2 regions of the Paenibacillus sp. plas6 genome follow, and region 1 is predicted to be linked to the other one. Evidence: riboswitches for the same ligand, from Rfam matches in the RefSeq annotation. Region 1 holds a riboswitch; the other holds the start of a gene.

Region 1 (12,193 bases):
GGTTCAACATTATCGTTTTCCTGATATTTCGTCTCAATAAATTGCTGCACCATTTCAACAACTTGTTCACTCATTACTTCAGGAATCGGTTTTTCATAGCTAACATACTTCAAAAAGTCCTCAAAATATCGAGCATGTGAAGCTTGATGGATTTTTAGCTCCCAACGCTCCATCATTCCATCCTGCTCCATATGAGGATATTGAATACTTTTTATGCTTCGCGCACTAATCGCCATTTCAACTTCTGAAATAAGCTGCTTTTCATCGGCAATTCGCGCAATTTTCTGTTCAAAGTCACATTTAAGTATAAATAAGAAAGGCTCATCAAAAAATGTGTTAAGTGTAGATAGAGCCACAATAAAAGCACCTCCGCGCACAGCAGAGGTGTCCATATAAATTCGAATTAGCTCATCAGTTAAGCTATGAAACCGCTCTTTAGAATCTGCCTCGCGAATTCGTTGAAATAAATTATAATTGGGATTGCTGTCAAGTTCGTAGCCTGGTTCAACCATAAACATCCCGATTTTAGTCGGTGGATTCGCTGTATTCGGATGGCGTTCTGCATTGCGCTTCAATATTTTAATAAATTCTTCATCTAAAAATGTTTTTAAGGCACTATCTTCATATTCATAACCATCCATCGTCTGATAATGCTTAAACGATTTAAAGCTGCTTGTTCCTTCTTTATCCGTTTCCGATTGGATAACAAAAAAGGATAAATACTGCATTCGTAAATCCATTAGATTAGCACTCCTACAATAAGAATAACAATTACTAGATGAACAGCGATCATAATAGGCAAGCCTATTTTAAAGCTGCGATGCTGTGTTTTATGTCGATGGGCCTGCATCCCAAGATAGGCCCCCGTTGCTCCGCCTAAAGCGCTAAAAATAAAGAAATGACGCTCAGGTATGCGCTGCAACTTTTTTTTAGCAAATTCCTTATCTTTCCCCATTAGCCAATACAAATAAATATTAAGAAATAAGACATAACCAACAATCCACAAAAAAATATTATCCATTCCTATCATACCTCCTTGTCATTCCAGTCGATAGTTACGAGTAATATGATTCATTTTACTATATGGGGAGATGAAAAAGTAGTGGAAGTTTTGATTTAAAATAATGAAGGCCTGCTGTTATTCATAATTCATTTCATAAACAGCAGGCTCTAGCAAGAGACTAAAATACGCAATTGTTAAAGCTAATACCAACGACTGGCTCGTATGCTATTCCATCCTTACTCATTTAACGGATAGAAAAACAGCATAATTGGCAAGGATGAGCCAGCCGGAGCTATAAACTGTAAATGCACCATCTTTTCCGTTCCTTCAGTTTTGCCTAAACTTACAACGCCCTTCATCGGCTCTAATATTCCCGATCCAGGAACACGTACAAATTGTCCATTTACTTTAACTGCTCCTTTATAAGCGCCTCCTCTTGCCATCAATAAAATGGCCATGCGACGTGGCTTATGAATGTGAATATCGTAGACAACCCCATAATTGCCATATAGGGTTGCAGGGCGCTGCTGTTGCGCATCATATCCCTCAATAAATGGGTCACTAACTCCATCACCAAGCACTAAGCGCTGTACCGTATGCTTATCACGCTTACGCGGATAAACATCTAATTTGATTGAAGCTTGCGGAAAGCTGCCACGTACATGACCATTATACGGTAACTTCGGTAGCTGCAATAGTTCCGTTGCAAGTTCGGCATCCAAAGGTATAGATGTAACCGACTCTGCCTGTAGTAAAACTTGGGATTCCGTGTATGAAAATTGCTCATCGGTTAATGCAACAAAAGTTATCAGCAATTCACCAGTTGATTCTACATCATACATTGCATTAATACTGTATTGCGGAGGAAGCGCAGGGAACTGTCGATAAATGATTGATTCACCAGGAGCAATTGATACGGCATTTGCTTCATTCGGTTCGTCCAACTGCTTCCCATCATCAATTAAAAAATCGATCGTTGTTTCACTTCCAACCAGCATTGCCAGCTTGGAGGGAGCCGATTCCCCTTGCCTGCTTGTCGTCAGCTTAATTGATTTAGAAGTTGTATTTGTTGCTAAGATGTATAGCGACAATACTTGCGTACTTCCATTAAGATGATTAGTGTATAAACGAGCAGGACCATCGAGCGTATCTTGATATAAAATGCCTGATTGAGTAACTGTTTCAGGACTATCGCTAACTAACAATGTTCGGTTTTCGCCATTTCGCCGCTTCTTTTTTATTTCAGGAAATTCGAAAATCGCAGCATTAAACAATGCATCGCTTGCAGCAAAATACTCACCAGCCAGTTCATGTTTAATATGAAATTCAAATTCTGAGGTCACTGCTTGCTCTGTTATGTAGATCGCTTTACTGTATGGCTCACTGCGATTTCCATATTGGTCAACTGCAACTAGACTAACAATATGTTCACCTGGCGTAAAAAAAGCATCTTGTTTCCCTTCCCAAGTTAGTGCAATCGCATCGCCATCGGGATCATAACTTAAATTTGTATACGTAATCTTTTCACCCATTGCATACTGCTCTTTATCTATGACAAACTTTGCAATTGGCTTAGCATTCATTGCTGCAGCTGCATCTATATCATCAGGTTCCATGTAAGTTACAACGATTTGATCGTTTTCTTGTTGTTCCTCGTATTTTACAACTAGCTGCTCACTTAATTGCTTACTTAGCCAAGATAGCTGAATGAAAATTCGCCCATCCATCAACAAGGCAACTTTCTCATTTTCCAACGCTTCACCGTTAAGCTGGAATTGCTTTGACTTCATATTTAAAAATAAGTAAAAATCTTTTTTCGCAACCAAAACATTATTAGTTGCCGCATCATAATTCAGTGCTAGTCCAAAAAAATCCGTCAAAAATTTGAGCGGCACGTAAAGTTGACTGTCAATGTAAACTGGACTTGAATCAAGATTTACCGCTTCTTCATTAAGATACAGCTTATTTTCCTTAATATCATAATGGAGTGTTTTCACCTTGGATTTGTCGGTTGTATAGCGCATTGCCTGACTAGTTTCCGTCATTTGAACCATTGCTGCAGCAACTAATAGTACCACAAAAGAACACAACAGCTTTACCCAATGTATTTTTCTAAAGAGATAGCTATCGTTTGCATTCATTCACTGAACTCTCCTCAAACAGTTAAGTTTCGTGTTGTGTTTGAACTGCTAATGTGACCATAGCATAAACCAGTTGGGCCAATTGACTTTCTAGCTCATTCGCCGCTTCTGCATATTGATGCTCATTGGGATATTTTTTATTTTGCGAAACGGCAAAAAATATCGCATCTGTCGATGTGCCAGTTGCTATTCATTCATTAGCTTTTTCTTCCACAACCAAATCAGCTAAAGCTGCACTCTTTGCTTCAGTAGCCGTCATAATAGCATTGACCATTGCCGCCTCACTCATTCTTGTATCTAGCCAAATAAATAGATTTATTGTTCCGGCATGATAGCTCCGATTGTTTTAGACTCTCGAAATGGTTGAGTGATCTGAATAAACGGACGGAGTTGAAAAATTCCATTGCCGGCAACAATGTTTGTTGGTGATAAATCGTGTTTGCGAGCTATCGCCTCTTTAAGCTCTCGTTGAGCAGGGTATGGATAAATAGAAAAATAAAAAAATGTGCGAAGTTAATCTTTCGCACATTTTTCTCAAAAAACGCTACTAACCGAGTGATAACTGATGCAAAAACAATACAACAAGTAAAATAATCAATGATTCAACGATTTCATTCATTGCACCGTATGTATCCCCGGTTAAACCGCCTAGTTTACGTTTTAGCCATTTTGCAATTAGCCAGCCCAGGATGGCTGAACAAATTGGCAATAGCAATGATAACCAAACATAATACAAGTGCCCATCTACAATAATTCCATAGATCATTAATGCCATTAAATAGATAAATAGAGCTACTGCTGTCATTACGCTTATATATTGAAGTTTAACGCCATTAAATAATTGCGCCATACCTTCCGAGCGTGCAGGCTTCCAGCTCGATATACTAATAACCATCCACCAACGACTCCACATCGTCGCAGCAGAGATTGCTAGTACAATCCATGAAAGCCCTATGCTATCTGCTTCTACCTGCTCAAACAAATAAACTAAGCCTGCAAATTTCAGTAATATAACAAAGATTGCTGTAATGACACCGAATGCCCCGACCCGACTATCCTTCATAATTTCCAACATTTGATCTCGCTGGCGTCCACTAAATACGCCATCGGCTGTATCCATTAATCCATCTAAATGCAAACCGCCTGTTAAAAAAATCCAAAACCCTACAACAAGAACTGCCGAGATTAAAGGAGGGGCTATAAAACTAAGCAGTGTAGCTATACAGCTTAAAATTAAGCCAAGAATTACTCCGACAATCGGAAAAAATATTAGACTGCGATGCAACGTTCGCTTATCAAACGAAACCTCTAGAGGAATCGGAATACGCGTTAAAAATTGAAAGGCAGCAACACAAGCTTCGGCATACTCCTTCACTTGTTCACGCTCAGTATTAGCCACATTAACATCACTCCTAGCCAAATCATTATCGATACAATATATAAGATTATAACACTTTTTTTAATATGTATCGCTGAAAGCTTGTTGAGCTCCCATCCCATAATTGCTCTTGTTTCCCAAAATCCAAAATATCGGTTGCGTCTACCAAGCTAAATCCTAACGCTCCTGCAACAGCAGATTCAGGGATACCGCTGTTTGGACTAGGATGTTGATGAGCAAATTGACGCATTGCTGCTATAGCTCTCGAACAGCTACAGAATGGAAGAATGAGTGAGCTTAATGCATTCAAAACTCCTGTCAAACGTGCAGGAATATAATTTAACACGTCATCGAGGCGAGCAGAACATTTACCAAAGTACAAATAACGCTCATTCCGATATCCAACCATTGAATCTAACGTATTCGTTGCACGGTAAAACATTGCAAACGGAGCACTGCCTAGCAATGCCCAAAATATAGGAGAAATTACGGCATCGACAATATTTTCTGACACCGTCTCGACAGCAGCGCGAGTAATCTAGAATCATGATTCCTCTAACCGATAGGCAATTGATTTTAATTCTATCGGTATTCCAGCAGTGACGAGAAATACTTGTTCACATTGTTCAGCGATTAGAGCGTTCAGGCGGCCAACCTCATCACGATAAGTGCGGCTTAGCGGGTCAGCAGGTACTATTCCGTCACCAACCTCATTGCTAACGATAATTAGCGGGTAAGGATAGCTATAAACCTGATCGGCTAGTATACGAACTTGCTCATGAAGCAGCTTAGTACCGTTACTAGGAACATCAAGCTTAAAAAACCAATTGCTTAACCAAAGCGTCAAGCAATCTACTAATACTACAGTCTGCTCCATTTGCCGGCTAGCCTCTTCTTTTAAATTTTGCAAACAAGAAGCAAGATGCAATGGTTCCTCAATCGTTTGCCAAGCAAAACCTGATTGTTGACGATCAATTTGATGCTTATCAATGCGTTCTGCCATCTCCTCATCCAAGGCTTCTGCCGTTGCAATATATATTCCTTGTTTATGCCGATGAGCAGCTAGCTTCTCTGCAAATCTGCTTTTTCCGCTTCGAGCACCACCAGTAACGAACACCGCCATTGTCCTAACTCCTTCCTCGCCTCTAAAAGACTAACCTCATATTTACATCCAATCTATTTTTAAGCAATTAATTCGTTGCAGATTTCCCATCTACTCCCGCACTTGCGAATGTAGCCATCTCCTGCATTAGTTTTAATGCTGCGTCGATAAAGTGAAAACAAAGAACTGCGCCCGTTCCTTCTCCAACTCGTAAATCTAGCTGAATACAAGGAGCAAGTCCTAATGATGATAACGCATGTACATGACCTTGTTCCTGCGATTGATGTGAAGAAATCATATAATATTTGCAATTTGGTACTAGGGCAGCGGCAATAAGGGCAGCAGCGGTTGAAATATATCCGTCTAATACAACAGGACAACCCAATTTTGCTGAAGCGATAATTACCCCAACTAAACCTGCAATTTCAACTCCACCAATTTTGCTAAGCACATCAAGCGGTTCTTCTGTCTTAGGGGCATTAATGGAAATAGCTTGCTTAATAATGTTTATTTTGTGCTCCAGCATATGATCACTGATTCCTGTACCACGACCTGCAGCTTGCTCTGCAGAAATTCCTGTCATCGTTGCAACAATTGCAGCACTTGCCGTTGTATTGCCAATCCCCATTTCACCAGTTGCAAACATGCGATGACCTTTTTCATATAGAGCTTCAACCACTTCAATTCCAACGCCGATAGCTAGTATCGCTTGTTCGCGAGTCATTGCAGCACCTTTAGCCATATTTTTTGTACCGTACATTACTTTTTTACTAATTAATTGCTCATGCTGAATATCTGCAGCAACGCCAATATCTACACACGCTACTTCTGCCTGTGCTGCTCTTGCCAACACATTAACAGCGGCACCGCCATTGAGAAAATTGTGCACCATTTGCGGTGTTACCGATTGCGGAAATGCGCTTATTCCTTCCTCACATACACCGTGATCGCCTGCCATAATGACAACGCAGCGCTTCGAAAGATCTGGCCAAAGCTTTCCTGTAATAGCAGCGATTTGCGCTGAAATTTGCTCAAGCCGACCTAGACTGCCTGGCGGCTTCGTTAATTGGTCACTATGCTGTTGAGCCGCTTCCGCGATGCTTTGATCAGGAAGTTTAATAGTACTTGTGTAACTTTTTAATGTTTGCTCTGTCCATAATTGATTCATTTCTTAGTTCCCCTTTACTTTTAGCAATAATTGCGGCACATTGTGCTGCGGATGATTAATGACTACCGTGTCTGCCTCATAAAGCCTTGCCATATACTCATTGCTAAGAACTGTTTTAGGCTCACCCTCTACAATAATTTCCCCTTGCTGTATAGCAAGCAGCCTGTCACAATAAAGTGCAGCCAAATTCAAATCATGCATTACTGCAATAACTAATCGTTCTTCTTTTCTTTGCCATTCTTTCACTAACTCCATAATCATTTGCTGATAGCCAATATCGAGATACGTTGTCGGTTCGTCTAGCAGTAATATTTCTGGTTGCTGCACTAATACTTTTGCTAGCGCTGCTCGCTGCCGTTCTCCTCCGCTTAGTTCTTCCAGCTTTCGGTTTGCAAGCTTGCTTAAACCTGTTACCTGGATCGCCTCGTCAATTAACTGCTCTGTATTATCAGTATCAGTACCAAGCCAATTTTGATAAGGAAAACGTCCCATCGCCACGACTTCCCTAACTGTGAAGCTAAGAGACGGTAAACCGCCTTGCTGCAATACGGCAATTTTTTTAGCAATTTCTTTTCGTGAGTAGTGAGCATATGGCTTTCCCTTTAACAAAATTGAACCTAAGCTAGGTTTACGAACACCTGCTATTAATTGCAGTAATGTTGATTTACCCACACCATTTGGACCAATGATGCCATAAATCATATTTTGTTCAAAGGAATAGTTAATGTCATTAACTATCTTTCGCTGATCATATTGAAAAGAAAGGTGCTGTAATTGGATCATATTGAGTTAACCCCCTCCTGGCGATTCCGCTTTACAAGTAAATAAGTAAACAGCGGCGCACCAATCAGTGCAGTAACAACGCCAAGCGGCAACTCCTTTGGTGATAAAAGAAGTCTGGCAAGCGTATCTGCGCCAATCATATAAATCGCACCTGCAATTGCAGACAATGGGACAAGCAAGCGATAATCTGGACCAACAAGTAAACGAAGCAAGTGCGGAACAACAAGTCCGACAAAGCCAATAACTCCTGAAACAGATACTGCCGCTGCGGTTAATAATGTACAAACAATAAGGATAACTAATTTACTTCGTTCAACATCAACTCCAAGATATGCAGCTTCTCGTTCACCAAGCGTAAATAGGTTCAATTGTCTGCTATATAGCATTAAGATCGGTAAAGAAAGCAATACAATAGGTATAAGCAAATAAACATGTTCCCAGCTTTTCATCGCAATCGAGCCCATTATCCAGAACAAAATCTCATTCACTACCCCGTCAGACAACGAAACCATTAAAGATACAAAAGATCCGAGAAATGATTGAATAATAACGCCTGCAAGGACAAGTGTCTGAATTTGCATCGATCCTTTATAGCGAGCCAAAGCGATAACACCTAATAATGTTAGCATACCTGTTATAAAGGCAACGACAGGGATAGTCCATATTCCAAGCAGCAACTGATAGCCCATTAAAATAATAAATGCTGCACCTACTGAGCTGCCTGATGCTACACCTAATGTATAAGGATCAGCAAGCGGATTGCGCAATACTCCTTGAAAACCGACTCCAGCTAATGAAAGACATGCGCCAACTAATGCACCTAATAATACACGCGATAAACGAACCTGCATGACGATTGCGATTTCGCCACTGCTGTATAAACTGTCTGCACCGTTATTAAATGGCAGACTTAACCATAATATTTTCCAGACATCAATAAAAGAAATCCCCGCCGAGCCTAGTGAAATGGCGGTTACAATCGTTAATAGAAGAAGGAGCATTGCTGCTCCTCCATATAACATTAGTAACTTTTTCATATCTATTGAAACAGCTCTGGATGAATTGCTGCTGCAATACTGTACAGCCCCTCTGCAAGTCGAGGACCTACACGAACAAGTGGATCGTTATCAACTGCTACAATCCGCTTATTTTTCACAGCATCAATCACTTCCCAGCCGGGACGACTTTGAATCCCAGCTAAGATTGAGCTTTGCTCCTCTCCAAAATCAGGATAAATGATTACTTCAGGATTTTTAGCAACAATCGCTTCACCATCTACTTCATACCAATCTGCTTGATCAGCAGCGACATTTATCCCGCCAGCGATCGTTACAAGGTCGTCCATATACGTATCTTTACCAATCGTCCAACCTGGTGAGAACTCAAGGTACACTTTTCGTTTTTCTGCACCCTGCAACTTAGCAACTATATCCTCTTTTGTTTGTTTCATATGATTAATCACTTCAGCGGAAGCTTCTTGTGTATTTAGCATAGTTGCCAATTGCTCAATATGGGCTACCGTTTCATCATACGTAATTGGATCTGAAGTATAAACAGTCAAGCCAAGATTACGCAGCTTAGCAATCGCCTCAGAATTCATCTTTTCGTTAGCTAAAATTAGATCAGGATTTAACGCCATCACCGCTTCAATGTTAGTGTTTACATCGCCTACTTTCGCAAGCGTTGTGGCTTCTTGGGGATAATTGCTGTACTCGTCAACCCCTACAACACGATCTCCAGCACCGATTGCAAAAGCAATCTCAGTTTCACTTGGAACAAGACTAACAATTCGTTGCGGTTCCTGCTCTAAAACAACTTCAACTCCTGTTATATCTGTGACGGTTAATGGATAAGTCGTCTCGGCAGCTTGATTACTATTTTCTCCGCTATTCTCTTGGAAGTCTGCCTGATTATTATTGTTGGCTTCTGCTGCATTTTGCTGTGATTCATTGTTTGCTTGCTTACTGTTCGCAGCGTTGCTGCCATCACCGCATGCTGTCATAGCCATTAGCAGCAACATTAGCATAATGATGAAAAGATGCTTCATGAGGTTTGAACTTACCTTTTTCATTGTCTCTATCTCCTATCCCATTTATGTAGTCATACTGCTTGCAGACATATAGAGACGCTCCATTATTGCACTAAAAAATGATGCAAATAAAAAAGCGCCTGCCAATGTTGGAGACGCGACAAATAACTAGTTCAAAGATGAACCTGGTTCCAACATTTCCTAAATCCACGTAGGAATATGTTTGCACAAGCTTAGGCAGGTCTCCTGACTTCGATGATCAGTATTGTCGTCTTCCCAATAAGCTATCCTTATCAGTGACAAATGACAACACCTTATTCTAGCGAATTCATCGTTACAGTGGCGGGTCCGTGCTGGAATTTCACCAGCTTCCCTTTTAATCTATGCCTCAGCATAGAACCTAAACTCACAATATGCTGTTTATAAAATATAATATACACATTTTGGGACATGCTGTCTAGCAGTGAATAATAAACTAGCCTATCTACATATAATCTTGTATCAAATTATTATGCACGTCTGCTCTATGTACTTACAATAGGCTTGCACATAACATCATTAGTTGAAAGGGGCTGGCTTGTCAATGGAACAACGTTTTATCAAACAGCTCTTCAATTCAAAAACGTTTACTTTTCTCCTTTTATTTCTTACAATCGGCTGTTTTCTTTTTGTCGCAACTAGCTTTCATGCCTCTCCAGCCAAAGCAGTTTCTAGTTATTATGAGGCAGGTGGGTTTTCCATTCAGCTGTTCGCAACAAACGAACAGCACTATGCCTTACAAAATAGTCAATTTGTTTTGCAAATTGCAAACTCTCCTGCAATACAAAATGCTTTAGCTAAAAACGACAATATCCAAATCTATACGAATAAGCAAAATTTCCCACAGCTTAAAAACATTATGATTACACTGCAAATGCTAGATATGAACTGTGGTACCGTAAAAGCATTCCCATTAGCAAGTGATACTGATCCTAATGCGTACGTTGTTGATGCCGCTCCTTTAATGAAAGGTGTTTGGGTAGCCACTGCAACCTTCCAGCTTGAAAATAGCAATGAAACAATTGCTCTATCCTATCAATTTCAAGTGCTTTAAACTGAACTATCTTTATTCATTAATCTCTCTTTTTTCGTTAAGCAAATGTCTAAACAATAAGGCTGTCCAGCTCGACAACCAATTATTGACGAGCCGAACAGCCTTTTTATTATTAGTAGACTAAATTAGTAAACTAAATTAACCGTATTTGATGCTTTAGTATAACCAACAAAAACGCCAAGCTCATTGCTTATTTCTCGCAGTGGATAAAGTGCTGCCTTATCTCCTTGTTGTTCAATTACACTCGAGAAGGCAATTAACTTCCCATTTAACTTCATAACTTTTCCATCTTCAACAAGCGGCTTCGGTTTTAAAGGGGAAAGAAGCTCCTCGGCTGAAAGATCAGAGCGACCCGCATTAATCCGATAACCATTAATATCCCCAGAAGTATTAATGCCTTCTACTACTGTAAAGCTAATATTGATACCTAATGAATGACAGATACTTAAAAGTTGATCGTTGTACGCTCCATAAGGAAATGCAATTGCTGAAAGGGTATTGCCCAATTCCTCCTGCAAACGTTCTTCTGCTTTCCGAAGGTCTTCAGTGACACGAGTCGTATATTCCTCATCAGTTTCTACTCTATTTTCTTCTGGAATATATCGTTTACTTATCGCTAGCGGCAGCTTAGTACCTGCTTCATCTACAGCAACATACTCGTGCATTTTATACGTATGATTATGGAATGCGATATTATGCTGCTTCATTTCGCGCATTTGATCCCAAGAAAGTTTCTTGTCTCCTGGCAAGCTCGGATCGTCTACCCCAGAAACAATTACAAAATTAACAGCAGGGTAGTTAAACTGTTTCAAAAGCGGATAAGCATACGTATAAAAATTTTCATAGCCATCGTCAAACGTAATTAATACTGCATTATCTGGAACTTCTTCTTGTTTTTGCAAAAATGCTGCGTACTGTTCAATGCTAATCGGAACGAATCCCTCATCCTTCAGCCATTGTAAATGCTCACGAAATTGCTCTGTTGAAATGATACTATCTTTAGTTGGTTCATCCATAATGGCATGGTACATTAATACTCCAACTTTATTCCGATAATAAACTCCCTCCGGAAGCTGATCATTAGCAGCTTCGAGCTCCTCTGCAGTAGGTTCTATAAATTCTGCACCAAGTATCTCTGTAACAAATGAAGCGGGAATATACATTGTACTGCCTTTATGAACAAGTCCACTATTTTCTAGCTTCTCTCCATTTAAATTGATGGTTGGCTCCACTTGTTTAACCTCTACTGTTTTGCCAGAACATGCGCCTACAAATAATAGTAAGGATAGCAGTGCAATCCAACACAAAATATAATACCGCGATTTCAACTTAATCTCCTCCAGAACCTGTTTTATGTCATTATAGTGGTGATTGCTTAATATCCTACTATCAAAAATCTTAAGACTTTCTTAAGTTGAAATAATAATTTGATTAAAAAATAGGATTCAGCCCTACTATTGACGCAAACGATTAGAAAAGAGTTGCACTATAAATCT
Region 2 (12,193 bases), 1.4 Mb from region 1:
TCATTGATTGGCTAACACGCTTTAGAGATGGCTGCTGCGAGTTTCTTTCCTCGCATAGACAAAGCTATAAAGCACAAATTGTAAATAATGTGCAGGACTATATTAAACGCAACTTAAATGTAAAACTTACACTCAATCATGTTGCCGATGTGTTTAACTTTAGCCCTAATTATTTAAGCTCTCTGTTTTCAAAGGTAGCAAAAGTAAACTTTGTAGAATACATTACCGAGACAAAAATCGCTGCTGCAAAAGAAATGATGATGCGCGGAGAAGGACGAATATATGAAATATCGCAAAAGCTCGGCTACGACAACGCCTTTTATTTTAGTAAAGTCTTCAAAAAAGTAGAGGGCATTTCACCAAGGGAATTTTTACAGCGGCTTGAAAATGATTCGACGGCTCGCAAAGCATAAACTGCAAGCCGTCATTTTTTTATTAACGACTGTATTTTCGATGAAACTCTTCTTTGCTCACTAATAAATAATACAATGCCTCTAATATACTTACGACAAAAGGAATATACGTCCATATAAAAAGAATATAAATTATCCCCCAGCCTGGTCGTCTTAAATAAAATTTATGCAATCCAATTGAACCAAAAAAGAAAGCTAGAAGCGCTGCGATATATTTATTTTTTGGATTACGGTACTGCATCACATAAGGTCCAGCATTACCTTGCCAATATCCTTGATCATACGACTGCATAGGCGGCGGTGGCGGCGGTGGAGACTGATATTGGACTCTCACGTTCACATGAGAATGTTTAATTTGACCATACTCATGTTGTTGGTACTCCGTATATTGTCGATAGTGTCCCTGCTGCCACTCTGATTGTTGATGCTGCTGCTGGAATTGTCCTTGCTGCCACTCTTGCTGATGATATTGCTGATATTGCCCTTGATTTTGCTCTCGTTGATGATTTCTCCTTTTTATTTTTCTAGCTTTTGGCTGTTGCGACGCTGATTGCTCCCTAGACGACTGCTTCTCCTTTGCTTCCTGCAAATCTTCTTTTACCTTTGAAGTGGTATTAAATAAATTAGGCATTGCATCCTCAAGTCTCCCATCACAATAATTACATCTAGTAAGATGGAGAGCAATTGGGGACTCACAGTGAGGACAAGTTCTAATGCTCATTCGTTATCACTCCTTTAAGTCAAGTCTGGCTTTCCCTCTTAAAGTGTTCTTGTGTAAACTTCTCGTTTCTTTGCAGAATTGCAAGTATAGCTAAGCATCGGTAATTAATATCGAATGAATGGATAGCAATATATAGTACATTGTAACTCATTCATCTATATATGAAAATTACTTACATTTTTTCTTTGTTACATTATGTACGAAAACTCCCTCACTAAAGTGGCATTTCTCCTAAAATTTTGCTTCATAAATTATCACTTCTTAAATTACATATAGCTTTCTCTTTTCTATTAAACACGTAAATCTACCTATTTTTTAGCAAATAGACTGCTATACAAGCTAATTTAGTTGATTGGAATATAGTATAGTATCTTTAAGTTAAGGAGTGAAATTCATTGAGCAAATTATTTAAAGCATGGTTAACTGGATCACAAGAAGTGCCAAGTGTGTCAACAAATGCAACAGGAAAAGTACTATTTAAACTTAAAAGAGTGAATGGCAAATTCAAACTATTCTATCTAGTTAAAGTAAAAAATATTGCAAATGTTACTAGAATTGACTTACAACTTGGCAAAGCAGGTCATAATGGTCCTCGTATCTATAACTTGTATGGTCCAACTAACCCTGGCATCTCAGTGAATAAAGGTGTCGTATTCGGCGAAGTTAAACCAAGTAAATTTGTAGGGCCATTGTCTGGTCACTCCCTATTTAAGCTAATCAAATTGTTCTTCAAGAAGAAAGTATATGTAAATGTTCACACTACTCAACATCCTTCCGGTGAAATTCGCGGGCAAGTTAAACCTGCTCATCGTTGCTGGAAAATTTCCTAACTAATCGCAACTAGACTTAACTCCCTTTCAAGTGTTTGCAGCGCCTTTACTATCATTCGTAACAGGACTGCTAAACATCTTTGCAAGGGAGTTTTTTCTTTTATGCATTAACTGTATTCATTTTTCTATTTAGATTTTCCATATGATTTCGAAATAAAGGGTATTTCATTTACATCGCTAAGCTTATTTGCTTCAATTGCCAGTACGAAAAATACATTCGCCAGCAATCCTAAAAACATAAATAAGATTTCTGGCACTTCTTTTTCTAAGCTAACTTTATGCAGTGCCCTATAGCTTTTTTTAGCCTCAGAACGACACAAGTGTAAGCTGGTAGCCGTACTATGACCTTGTGGTAGGACAAATTGATGAATTTTTTCGCCAGCACACTGCACAAATTCGTCATAGATTTCATTGAGCCAATCTAAATCTGCTTGTTCAATAGCCAGTCTTCCACGCACAGAGCCGTTAGCATGATAAACCAAAGGCTGAATACGTTCTAAAATAGCCGTTATTTCATCAAATTTTTTGTCACACTTTAATATACTTATCGCATGACCAATATGAGTTGTTAAACAATCCGTTCTTATTTCATAGTCAACTAAACAGCTAGCCTCTCGCATAAAAGGATAGGATATATAGCGCCAGTCCTTTGCCATAAAATCACCTCAAATTTATGAATCATTTAATGCTTTTAACTATATATAACTCTAGTTTCACTGTAAACGTCAAAATTCCATCATTTGATTTTTTCGCAAAGTATGCTACAGTATAACTAAATTGAATACAGGATGTAAAAGTGCTTATCGAAGGATAAGGTAAAAGGGAAACTAGTGAAAATCTAGTGCAGCCCCCGCTACTGTAACGGCGTATGAACCTACAATACCACTGAGCAATCGGGAAGGTGTAGAAGTAAGATGATGCCGAAGCCAGGAAACCTGCTTTTACATAACGGATGGATCGACTTTTCGGTGGGTGAAGTACGGCGAAAATTTTAGAGGATTAGTTTGTCTTCTATACGATTAAAGCCTATTTTCTTACGAAAATAGGCTTTTTTTATTTCGTTCTCCTTATCTTCGATTTAATATCTGCTGTTTTCCTGTATTTCTACTATCTACAAAAAAAGATAAGAGGGAGAGAGATTTATTATGAAAGTACTTAAGCATTTAGTTATGCTGCTCTTAGTGTTATCATTAGCAGCATGCGCACAAGAAACAAAGCAAGAAAATAACACCACACCAACGTCAACACCAACTTCAGAGGTTACGAATAATGAAGCGACATCTTCGGTAAATGAACAATCAACTTATCCAAAAACTTTTATCGATGGTCGCGGCAAAGAAGTAGTGATTGCCTCTAAACCAACTAGAATTGTTTCAACAACTTTAGCTGTCGATGAATATTTAGTAGAGCTGGCTGATATTTCTAACATTGTTGCTGTTACTGGCTTGTCGACTGATCCATCCATTTCTAATGTAGCAGGTAAAACTGATGAGATTGAAACTAAATTTGAAACTGTTACTGCTGAACAAATTTTAGTCCTGCAACCTGATTTAGTTCTTGTCCCATCCTATGTTAATCCTGAAGTTTTAGATCAATTAGATGCTGCTGGAATAACAACTTATCAGGTCGTTGACGATTCCTCATTTGCAGGAATTTTTAATTCAGTAAAAGTAATTGGGGATATGATTGGAGAAGAAAAAAAAGCAGAAGCATTGTTAGCTGATTTAAATACACGCTATGAACAATTAAAAGCAAATGCAGAAAAGGTGACTACTCCGAAACGTGTCCTTTATTATACAGAATATTTGTCTAGTGTAACGGATAATACAACAATTGGAGAAATGATTAATCTTGCAGGCGGGAAAAATGTAGTTGCTGAAGCCGGTATTGTCGGTGATGACTACCCTGACTACCCAAATATATCAAAAGAGCTGCTTGTTTCACTTAACCCTGAAATCATCTTTACTACTGCATGGGGATCGGCTGAAGGCGAAGAACCAGCCTTCGTTACAGAATGGAAAAACGATCCTGCATTAGCAACAGTGGATGCAATTAAAAATAATAAAATCTATGTCCTAGATAGCGCTAATGTAACAACCGCATCTCATTTCGTTATCGAGGGTGCTGAAGAAATGAAGTCCATTTTAGCAGGAGAGTAGTATGCTGAAATCATATAAAACTGCATCTTTATTTGCTCTATTATCTTTCATATTACTTTCAAGTATCGTCATGTCCACCATGCTTGGTGGCGTGACGATTCCTTTTATTGAAACGATTAAAATATTTATCTCTAAACTGCCCTTTATAAATACTCATACTGAATCGATGTATACCCAAATCATTATGCAAATTAGATTTCCTAGAGTACTGGTCGCTGGCTGTGTTGGTGCCAGCTTAGCTGTCTCAGGTGTTGTTATGCAAAGTTTGTTTAGAAATCCGATGGCAGATCCAGGCATTATAGGGGTAGCTTCAGGCGGTTCACTCGGTGGAGTTATATCCATTTACTTTGGTTTTACTGCTATAGGCAGCTTTATGACCCCACTATTTGGCTTTTTAGGCGCATTTATTACCTTATTTATTGTATATTTTATCTCCACACAAAATGGTAAAACCTCTATTCTTACATTATTATTAACAGGAGTAGCATTCAGTTCATTTTTTTCTGCATGTACTTCGCTTATTTTGACATACTCAAACATTGCTCAGCTTCAGCAAATTTTATATTGGTTAATGGGAGATTTAAATGGACGAGATTGGGATCATTTGCGATTATTGATTCTTCCGAGTATCGTTTCTTTTATTATTTTCATTTACTTTCGCAAAGAACTAGATATTTTACTGTTAGGGGAAGAAGAAGCCGAAAATTTAGGGATTAATGTACAATTCACAAGAAATTTCTTACTAATTATCGCTTCGTTGTTAACTGGAGTAAGTGTTTCCCTCACTGGAGCAATTGGTTTTGTTGGTTTAGTTGTACCGCATATGATAAGACTGTTAATCGGACCTTCCCATCGTGTACTTATCCCAGCAAGCATATTAGGGGGAGCCACTTTTTTAATATTAGCCGATCTTGCTGCCAGACTCATTATACGACCGGCTGAAATTCAAATCGGTGTAGTGACGGCATTTGTCGGTGCCCCATTTTTTATCTACCTAATTATTCAAAATAAACGTAAGGAGCATGAAAAATGAACGCTATTGAGCTTAACAAAGTAAAATTCAGACGTACTTCTCATACTATTTTTTCACAGTTTTCCGTAACGATTGAAGATGGAAAATTTATTGCCTTACTAGGACCTAATGGAACGGGAAAATCCACATTATTAAAGCTGATGTCTGGTTTACTTGCTATAGAACAAGGCGAAATACGTTTATTTGACAGAAACATTAAAGAGCTATCCGCTATAGAAAGAGCTAAAATCATCTCGTATATGCCGCAGTTTTCGCAAACGCTAGCTGAATTTACAGTAGAACAGATTGTAGCGATGGGGAGATATCCTCATAAAAAACGCTTTTCTTCTTGGAATAATGAAGATCAATCTCTTGTAGAGCATGCCCTAACAATGGCTGAAATTACTCATCTTAAAGATAGATACATTACCCGCTTATCAGGCGGAGAACGTCAACTTGTTTATTTAGCTAAAGCTATTGCTCAAAATACCCCTATTTTGTTGCTTGATGAGCCAACCTCTGATTTAGATATTTATCATCAAATTGTCGTGACGAATATTTTAAAGAAATTGCAAGCAGAGGGAAAAACAATTGTAGCAGCAATCCATGATATTAATCTTGCTGCACGTATATGTGACAGCAGCTTATTAATCCGCGAGGGCAATATCGTCCAATATGGCAATCATGACTTGATCATAAATCATGAATCGCTAAAACAAGGTTTTCAAGTTGAAAGCTATATTTACACTGAAGGTTTAACAAATACTAAACAGATGATACCTTATAATGCTATAAAGGAGCTGAAGGGATGACATTACAGCAGCTAAAATATGTATTAACGATTGTCAATTGCGGCTCAATTAGTGAAGCGGCCAAGCAACTATATATATCCCAGCCAAGTCTTTCCAGTAGTATAAAAGAACTTGAGCAGGAGCTTGGCATTGAAATCTTTATTCGTTCAGCGAAAGGAATTGCCTTAACGAATGATGGAGTTGAATTTTTATCGTATGCTCGTCAAGTGATCGAGCAGGCAGAGCTTCTTGAACACCGCTACATGAGCAGCAAGCAGCCCAAAAAATTAGTATCTATTTCTACGCAGCATTATGCGTTTGCAGTAAAAGCGTTTGTGAGCCTGCTTAATGAGCTGAATGAAGCTGAATATGAGTGTACGTTAAGAGAAACGCGCACATCAGAAATTATTGAGGATGTCTATCAATTCCGCAGTGAGTTAGGCGTTTTATTTTTAAGCTCATATAATGAAAAAGTGCTTAGAAAGTTGATGGATGATAAAGATTTAACATTTATCCCTTTATTTGAAGCAAAGCCGCATGCATTTATAAGCGAGCGACATCCACTTGCTGCAAAAAAGGTCATTACCCTCGAAGAACTAGATCCATATCCTTGTTTAGCGTTTGAGCAAGGAGAAAAAAACTCTTTTTATTTCTCTGAGGAACTCTTAAGTACGATGCATTATAAGAAGAAAATTTTAGTCAGTGATAGAGCCACGCTATTTAATCTGCTAATCGGGTTAAACGGCTTTACAATTAGCTCAGGTGTGCTAAATTCTGATCTTAATGGCACGCAAATAAAGTCGGTAAGAATAAAAACAGATGAGTCAATGTTAATTGGCTATATTATCAATAATAAAACGAATTTAAGCCCGCTTGCACTTCGCTATATTGAGGCGCTCAAAGCTAGTATTGAGGCTACGGAATAGTAGACTCTGCAGTCGCTTTGCATCGCTTCGGAATCAGTTAACCCTTGCCGTCGCTTTTTAAAGCTGATGCTTTTAATGATTTTATTGTTAGCATCAGCTTTAAAGGCGACCCACTTTCGTTGTCCAGGGTTAACTATTCCTCCGCTAGTTGTTTTTTTCTGCCCCGCTTCGCTGTCCAGGGTTAACTATTCCTCCGCTAGTTATTTTTTTCTGCCCCGCTTCGTTGTCCGGGGTTAACTATTCCTCCGCTAGTTATTTTTTTCTGCCCCGCTTCGTTCTTCGGAGCTCACTTTCCTCTGCTGTAGCTGTTTCAGGTTTCTTAGCTGTTTCTATTTGCGTACCGTTTCCAGTATCTATCCAACGTTCATCCTCATTTGGCTTATCTTATTTGGTCTCTTCAATTAACCCTTTGTTTAAATAGCTTAGTTGCTTCAACTAGGTTAGCAAGGGATGCCCATGTTTCATGTTCACCGCGTGTTTTCAAACCGCAATCTGGATTAATCCATAGCTTGCTTATGTCTACTTTACTAGCTATTCTAGCAATAGCCTGCTCCAGCTCCTCAACACTTGGAATACGTGGAGAATGGATATCATATACCCCTGGACCTACTGCAGTTTGGAAATTAACTTCATGTAACGTATCTATAATGCTTAAATCTGAACGTGAAGCTTCAAAGGTAATAACATCTGCGTCCATTGCGTCGATTTCTTCAATAATATCGCTAAATTGGCTATAGCACATATGTGTATGAATTTGTGTTTCAGGCTTCACCTTGCTATGAGTTAAGCGAAAGCTTGGAATAGCCCAATCTAAATACTCTGTATGCCAATCTGATTTTCTTAGCGGCAGTTTTTCTCGTAATGCGGCTTCATCAATTTGAATAATTTGAATACCATGTTTCTCTAAATCTAGCACTTCATCGCGAATAGCAAGCGCAATTTGATAAGCCATTTCTTTTAAACTAATGTCTTCTCGCGGGAACGACCAATTTAGTATTGTGACGGGGCCAGTCAGCATTCCTTTTACATATTTACTCGTTAAGCTGTTAGCATAAACCGAGGTTTCTACCGTAATCGGACGTGAACGTGATACATCTCCCCAAATAATCGGCGGTTTTACGCAACGAGTTCCATATGATTGCACCCAAGCGAATTGAGTAAAAATAAAGCCATCTAGCGCTTCACCAAAGTATTCAACCATATCATTGCGTTCATATTCCCCGTGTACCAGTACATCAAGCCCAATTAACTCTTGCTTTTCAATACAAGCTTTAATTTTTTCAAAGTTAAATTGTTGATACTGCTCCTCTGTAATAGAACCTTTCTTATATGCAGCACGATTTGCTCGAACATCCGCCGTTTGCGGAAATGAACCGATTGTCGTTGTTGGCAATAAGCCAAGCTGCAACACTTCTTTTTGAATTTGTTCACGTTCACAAAGACTCGGCAAACGAGTAAAGTCTTGCTCTGAAAGCTCTGCAATTTGCTTTTTTAACTGCTCATTACGGACAAAACGTGCTGTTTGTTGCTGTGCCTGGTTAGCTAAATAATACTTATGTTGAGCGGGCTGAATAGCTTCTAAAATTGTTTGCAGCTCAGATAGTTCATTAAGCTTCTCCTCAGCAAAAGCTAAGTGTCTTGTAATTTCATGACCAAGCTTTGTTTCATGCGCTACTGTGTAAGGTACATGCAGCAATGAGCAAGAAGTGCTTATGACAACCTTAGCGACATCAGTTAATTGACGAATAATCTGTAAAGTTTGTGCGTAATTATTTCGCCAAATATTTTTCCCATTCACTACACCTGCAAATAGAATTTGCTCCTTATTCCAGCCATACTGTTTAATCAATTGAAGCGAATGTTTTCCTTCAATGAAATCTAATCCTACGCCATCAAACGGCAACGACTGAATAACGGTAAAGCAATCTCTTACGTCGCCAAAATACGTTTGCAGCAGCAGCTTGCTTGTCGTTTTATAAGCCAATATTTGTTTATAAAGATCTTTAAATAGCGCAATGTCTTGCTCAGATAAATCAGTAACAAGCTGAGGTTCATCAAATTGAATCCATTTCACACCTAACGCTTCAAGTTTATGAATTAGTTCAATATACGCTTGTCCTAACTGTACTGAGAAATCTCTACTAGCTTTTAAGCCCGTATATTTTGCTAGCTTTAATAGTGTAAATGGTCCTATTAACGTAGGTTTCGTTTCTATATTTAATGCTTTAGCTTCTAAATATTCATTAATAATTTTAGAGCCTGCTAGCTTAATTTCTGTACTATCTTCGATTTCAGGAACAAGATAATGATAATTTGTGTTATACCATTTTTTCATAGCTAACGCCTTTACATCGCCTTTGTTCCCCTGGTAGCCTCGTGCCATCGCAAAGTAAGTATCCAGCTCATTAAGCTGCAACTTCTGATAGCGTTCGGGAATGATATTAAAAAGTAACGCAGTATCAAGCACACCATCGTAATATGAAAAATCATTAGAAGAAATAAAGTCGATTTTATTGCTAGACTGCTTTGCCCAATGAAGCTGGCGTAATGACTTCGCTGTCGCTTCAAGCTGCTCCAGTGTAAGTTCTTGTTTGAAATAAGACTCAAGAGCAAATTTTAATTCTCGTTTAGTTCCGATCCTTGGATAGCCAACTACTGCTGTTTTCATGTTTACCACTCCTTTTATTTGTTGGCATAAGTATATAGGAGCAGGGATATGAAATGGTAATATATAAAAACTATTTGCAGGTATAACTTTTTTGTATAGCAGCCGCTTAATCCAATTTTTCCTTATTACCTAAATAAAATAAGAGTAAAGCCTCAAACAATACATATATTTTTATCAATAGCAAATAATAACAAAAAAACAATAAGAAAGGTGACATCATCCAAATGGCTAATGAAGCATCAACATTGCCACAATATCCAGAGTCCTATTGGCTTAACTCCGTGACATTGCCACACTTTCCTGCGCTTACTGCCGATGAAAAAGCAGATGTGACCATCGTTGGCGCAGGAATCACTGGAATTACGCTTGCTTATTTGCTAGCTAAACGAGGACTCCGTGTTATTTTGTTGGAGGCAGGAAAAATATTAAGCGGTACAACAGGACATACCACTGCTAAAATTACAAGTCAGCACGGCTTAATCTATGACGAGCTTATCGCTCACTTTGGAGTAGAACGAGCTAGGCTTTACTATGAAGCCAATGAGGAAGGTTTCAATTGGATTAAAAATACAATCGCCGAACATCAAATTGATTGTCAGTATCAAGAGGATAGCGCTTGGCTTTATACAAAATCGGTCGATTATATTCCTCAGCTAGAGAAGGAACTGCAAGCCTATGAAAAGCTGAACATGAATGGCAGACTTACAGACCGCAGCCCGCTTCCTTTTGAGATTAGAGCAGGACTAGTGATGGACAAGCAAGCACATTTTAATCCTGTGCAATATCTTACTGCACTATTAAAGCTTGCTTTACAGCATGGGGTTAAAGTATATGAACATACGCAAGCGATCAATGTGGAAAAAGGCGATCCTGCTTATGTCATGACTAGAGAAGGACATCATGTATATAGTGAGCATATCGTTTCCTGCTCACATTTTCCGTTTTATGATAATATGCAGTTCTTTTTTGCTCGCATGTATGCGGAACGCTCTTATGCAGTTTGCTTTTTACCGGAGCAGTCATACCCTGGCGGCATGTATATCAATATTGAGCAGCCAACTCGTTCGTTGCGGGAAGTAGCGATTAATGGCGTGCAATATGTAATTGCAGGCGGTGAAAATCATCCAACTGGTCAAGGAATCTGTACGATTAAGCATTATGAAGCATTGCAGCAGTTTGCAGAGCAAAGCTTTGGCGTGCGCGACATCCCTTATCGCTGGTCAACTCAAGATTTAATCACACTGGACAAGCTGCCATTTATCGGGATGACTAATGAGGATCCGCAAATTCTTGTGGCAGCAGGCTATAAAAAATGGGGGATGACAACTGGAACAGCTGCTGCCATTATGTTAGATAAAATGATTAATGATGAGGAATCTCCATATGCTGAATTGTTTGGACCATCTCGCTTTTATGCAGACCCTACCTTAAAAACTTTCTTTACCTATGCAGGAAATACGATCAAGCATATGGTAAAGGGGAAATTATTTCTCGATAGTTCCCAACATCCTGAGGAATTAAATAAAGGGGAAGGCTCCGTCGTTAGCTTAAACGGAAAACGAGCGGGTGCCTATCGTGATGAGACAGGCAAGCTTTTTGTTGTTGATACAACCTGCACACATATGGGCTGCGAAGTTGAGTGGAATAGCGGGGATTTATCATGGGATTGTCCGTGTCACGGCTCTCGCTTTTCCTATGACGGAACCGTGCTTAATGGACCGGCAGATAAACCGTTAAAGCGACTTGATGCTTAAATGCCGTTCGTAGCTTCATATCCTTTACCATCTGCTTATTGCCATTCACCAATTACAAAAACCCCGATACAAAGAATCTATATTTCTCTGCATCGGGGCTGTTTTCTTTCTCATTTATGTTATAAACGTTAGAGCGTAAAACCTAATACAACTAACCAAATAATTATTCCTGGAACAGTTAAAATATTTGTTGATAATTTTTTAGCTTCCTTTGTTATTTGACTATCAGTAAGATATAACTGAATATATTGCTCATTAATCCATTGTCCCCATTGCATATTCAGCCACACTCTTTTCAAAAAGACAAGTCCTACCGCAACTGCAATTGCACCAGTTCCCCCTGTTAAAATTATCGCATAACTTCCACTAACAATAATCGTAAGTCCAACTCGCAATATATTGGTTGAACGGAGCAATGCTTTAATTCTAAGTTCACTCACTGTATAGACAAGATTACTGTTTTTAAATAGTTTTTGCGAACTGCGAAAAATCCAAGGCTTCTTACGTCGCTTCGATGGTCTTTTCTCTTGGACTTGACTAAGTAATATACTTGTAATGCTCATCCTAAAATCAAGCTCTTGTTGCAGTTGCTGATTAAAAGGTAGCGGCCTAGCGATATAGCGCCATAGACTAACAATTACCACGACAAGCAAGCCGAATAATAATAAACTAAAGTCCCATTGCTTAAAGCATAAGCCGTAAGCTGGCAATATCCATATCAATGTAATAACAGTAATTTGAATAGTAAAAAATATAGTACGCTGCCACCATCTGCCTTTTTTATGCAAAATAGGGCTTAACATCAACATAGTCATGACTACTCCGATGCTGTAGATAAAAAACAGAACGATATCCATGAATGTAAAACCGTTTGCTTGTACTAAAAATGGGCTTAGTAAACAAATAAGCAGAGATATTC

What was found. A riboswitch is a leader RNA that binds a small molecule or an ion and turns the genes downstream of it on or off. The one in region 1 is predicted to bind cobalamin.
Region 2: another riboswitch for cobalamin. It lies ahead of AC2TDL_RS05090 (ABC transporter substrate-binding protein); the one in region 1 lies ahead of AC2TDL_RS18885 (ABC transporter substrate-binding protein).

Annotation. Positions count from the first base shown of each region.
Region 1 is NZ_CM170151.1:4,260,527-4,272,719, reverse strand. Features, by position in the region: gene AC2TDL_RS18935 (DUF3900 domain-containing protein) at 1-740, opposite strand, end outside; gene AC2TDL_RS18930 (DUF1294 domain-containing protein) at 740-1,021, opposite strand; gene AC2TDL_RS18925 (stalk domain-containing protein) at 1,240-3,144, opposite strand; gene AC2TDL_RS18920 (adenosylcobinamide amidohydrolase) at 3,335-3,433, opposite strand; gene cobS (adenosylcobinamide-GDP ribazoletransferase) at 3,692-4,543, opposite strand; gene AC2TDL_RS18910 (CobD/CbiB family cobalamin biosynthesis protein) at 4,590-5,036, opposite strand; gene cobU (bifunctional adenosylcobinamide kinase/adenosylcobinamide-phosphate guanylyltransferase) at 5,067-5,645, opposite strand; gene cobT (nicotinate-nucleotide--dimethylbenzimidazole phosphoribosyltransferase) at 5,713-6,792, opposite strand; gene AC2TDL_RS18895 (heme ABC transporter ATP-binding protein) at 6,796-7,575, opposite strand; gene AC2TDL_RS18890 (FecCD family ABC transporter permease) at 7,572-8,612, opposite strand; gene AC2TDL_RS18885 (ABC transporter substrate-binding protein) at 8,615-9,646, opposite strand; cobalamin riboswitch at 9,824-10,023, opposite strand; gene AC2TDL_RS18880 (hypothetical protein) at 10,188-10,697, shown strand; gene AC2TDL_RS18875 (polysaccharide deacetylase family protein) at 10,823-12,025, opposite strand; gene AC2TDL_RS18870 (sensor histidine kinase) at 12,192-12,193, opposite strand, start outside.
Region 2 is NZ_CM170151.1:1,123,559-1,135,751, forward strand. Features, by position in the region: gene AC2TDL_RS05070 (response regulator) at 1-413, shown strand, start outside; gene AC2TDL_RS05075 (TM2 domain-containing protein) at 436-1,134, opposite strand; gene AC2TDL_RS05080 (CHRD domain-containing protein) at 1,530-1,964, shown strand; gene AC2TDL_RS05085 (hypothetical protein) at 2,090-2,620, opposite strand; cobalamin riboswitch at 2,742-2,921, shown strand; gene AC2TDL_RS05090 (ABC transporter substrate-binding protein) at 3,110-4,123, shown strand; gene AC2TDL_RS05095 (FecCD family ABC transporter permease) at 4,125-5,156, shown strand; gene AC2TDL_RS05100 (ABC transporter ATP-binding protein) at 5,153-5,947, shown strand; gene AC2TDL_RS05105 (LysR family transcriptional regulator) at 5,944-6,852, shown strand; gene metE (5-methyltetrahydropteroyltriglutamate--homocysteine S-methyltransferase) at 7,250-9,520, opposite strand; gene AC2TDL_RS05115 (FAD-dependent oxidoreductase) at 9,745-11,274, shown strand; gene AC2TDL_RS05120 (ABC transporter permease) at 11,403-12,193, opposite strand, start outside.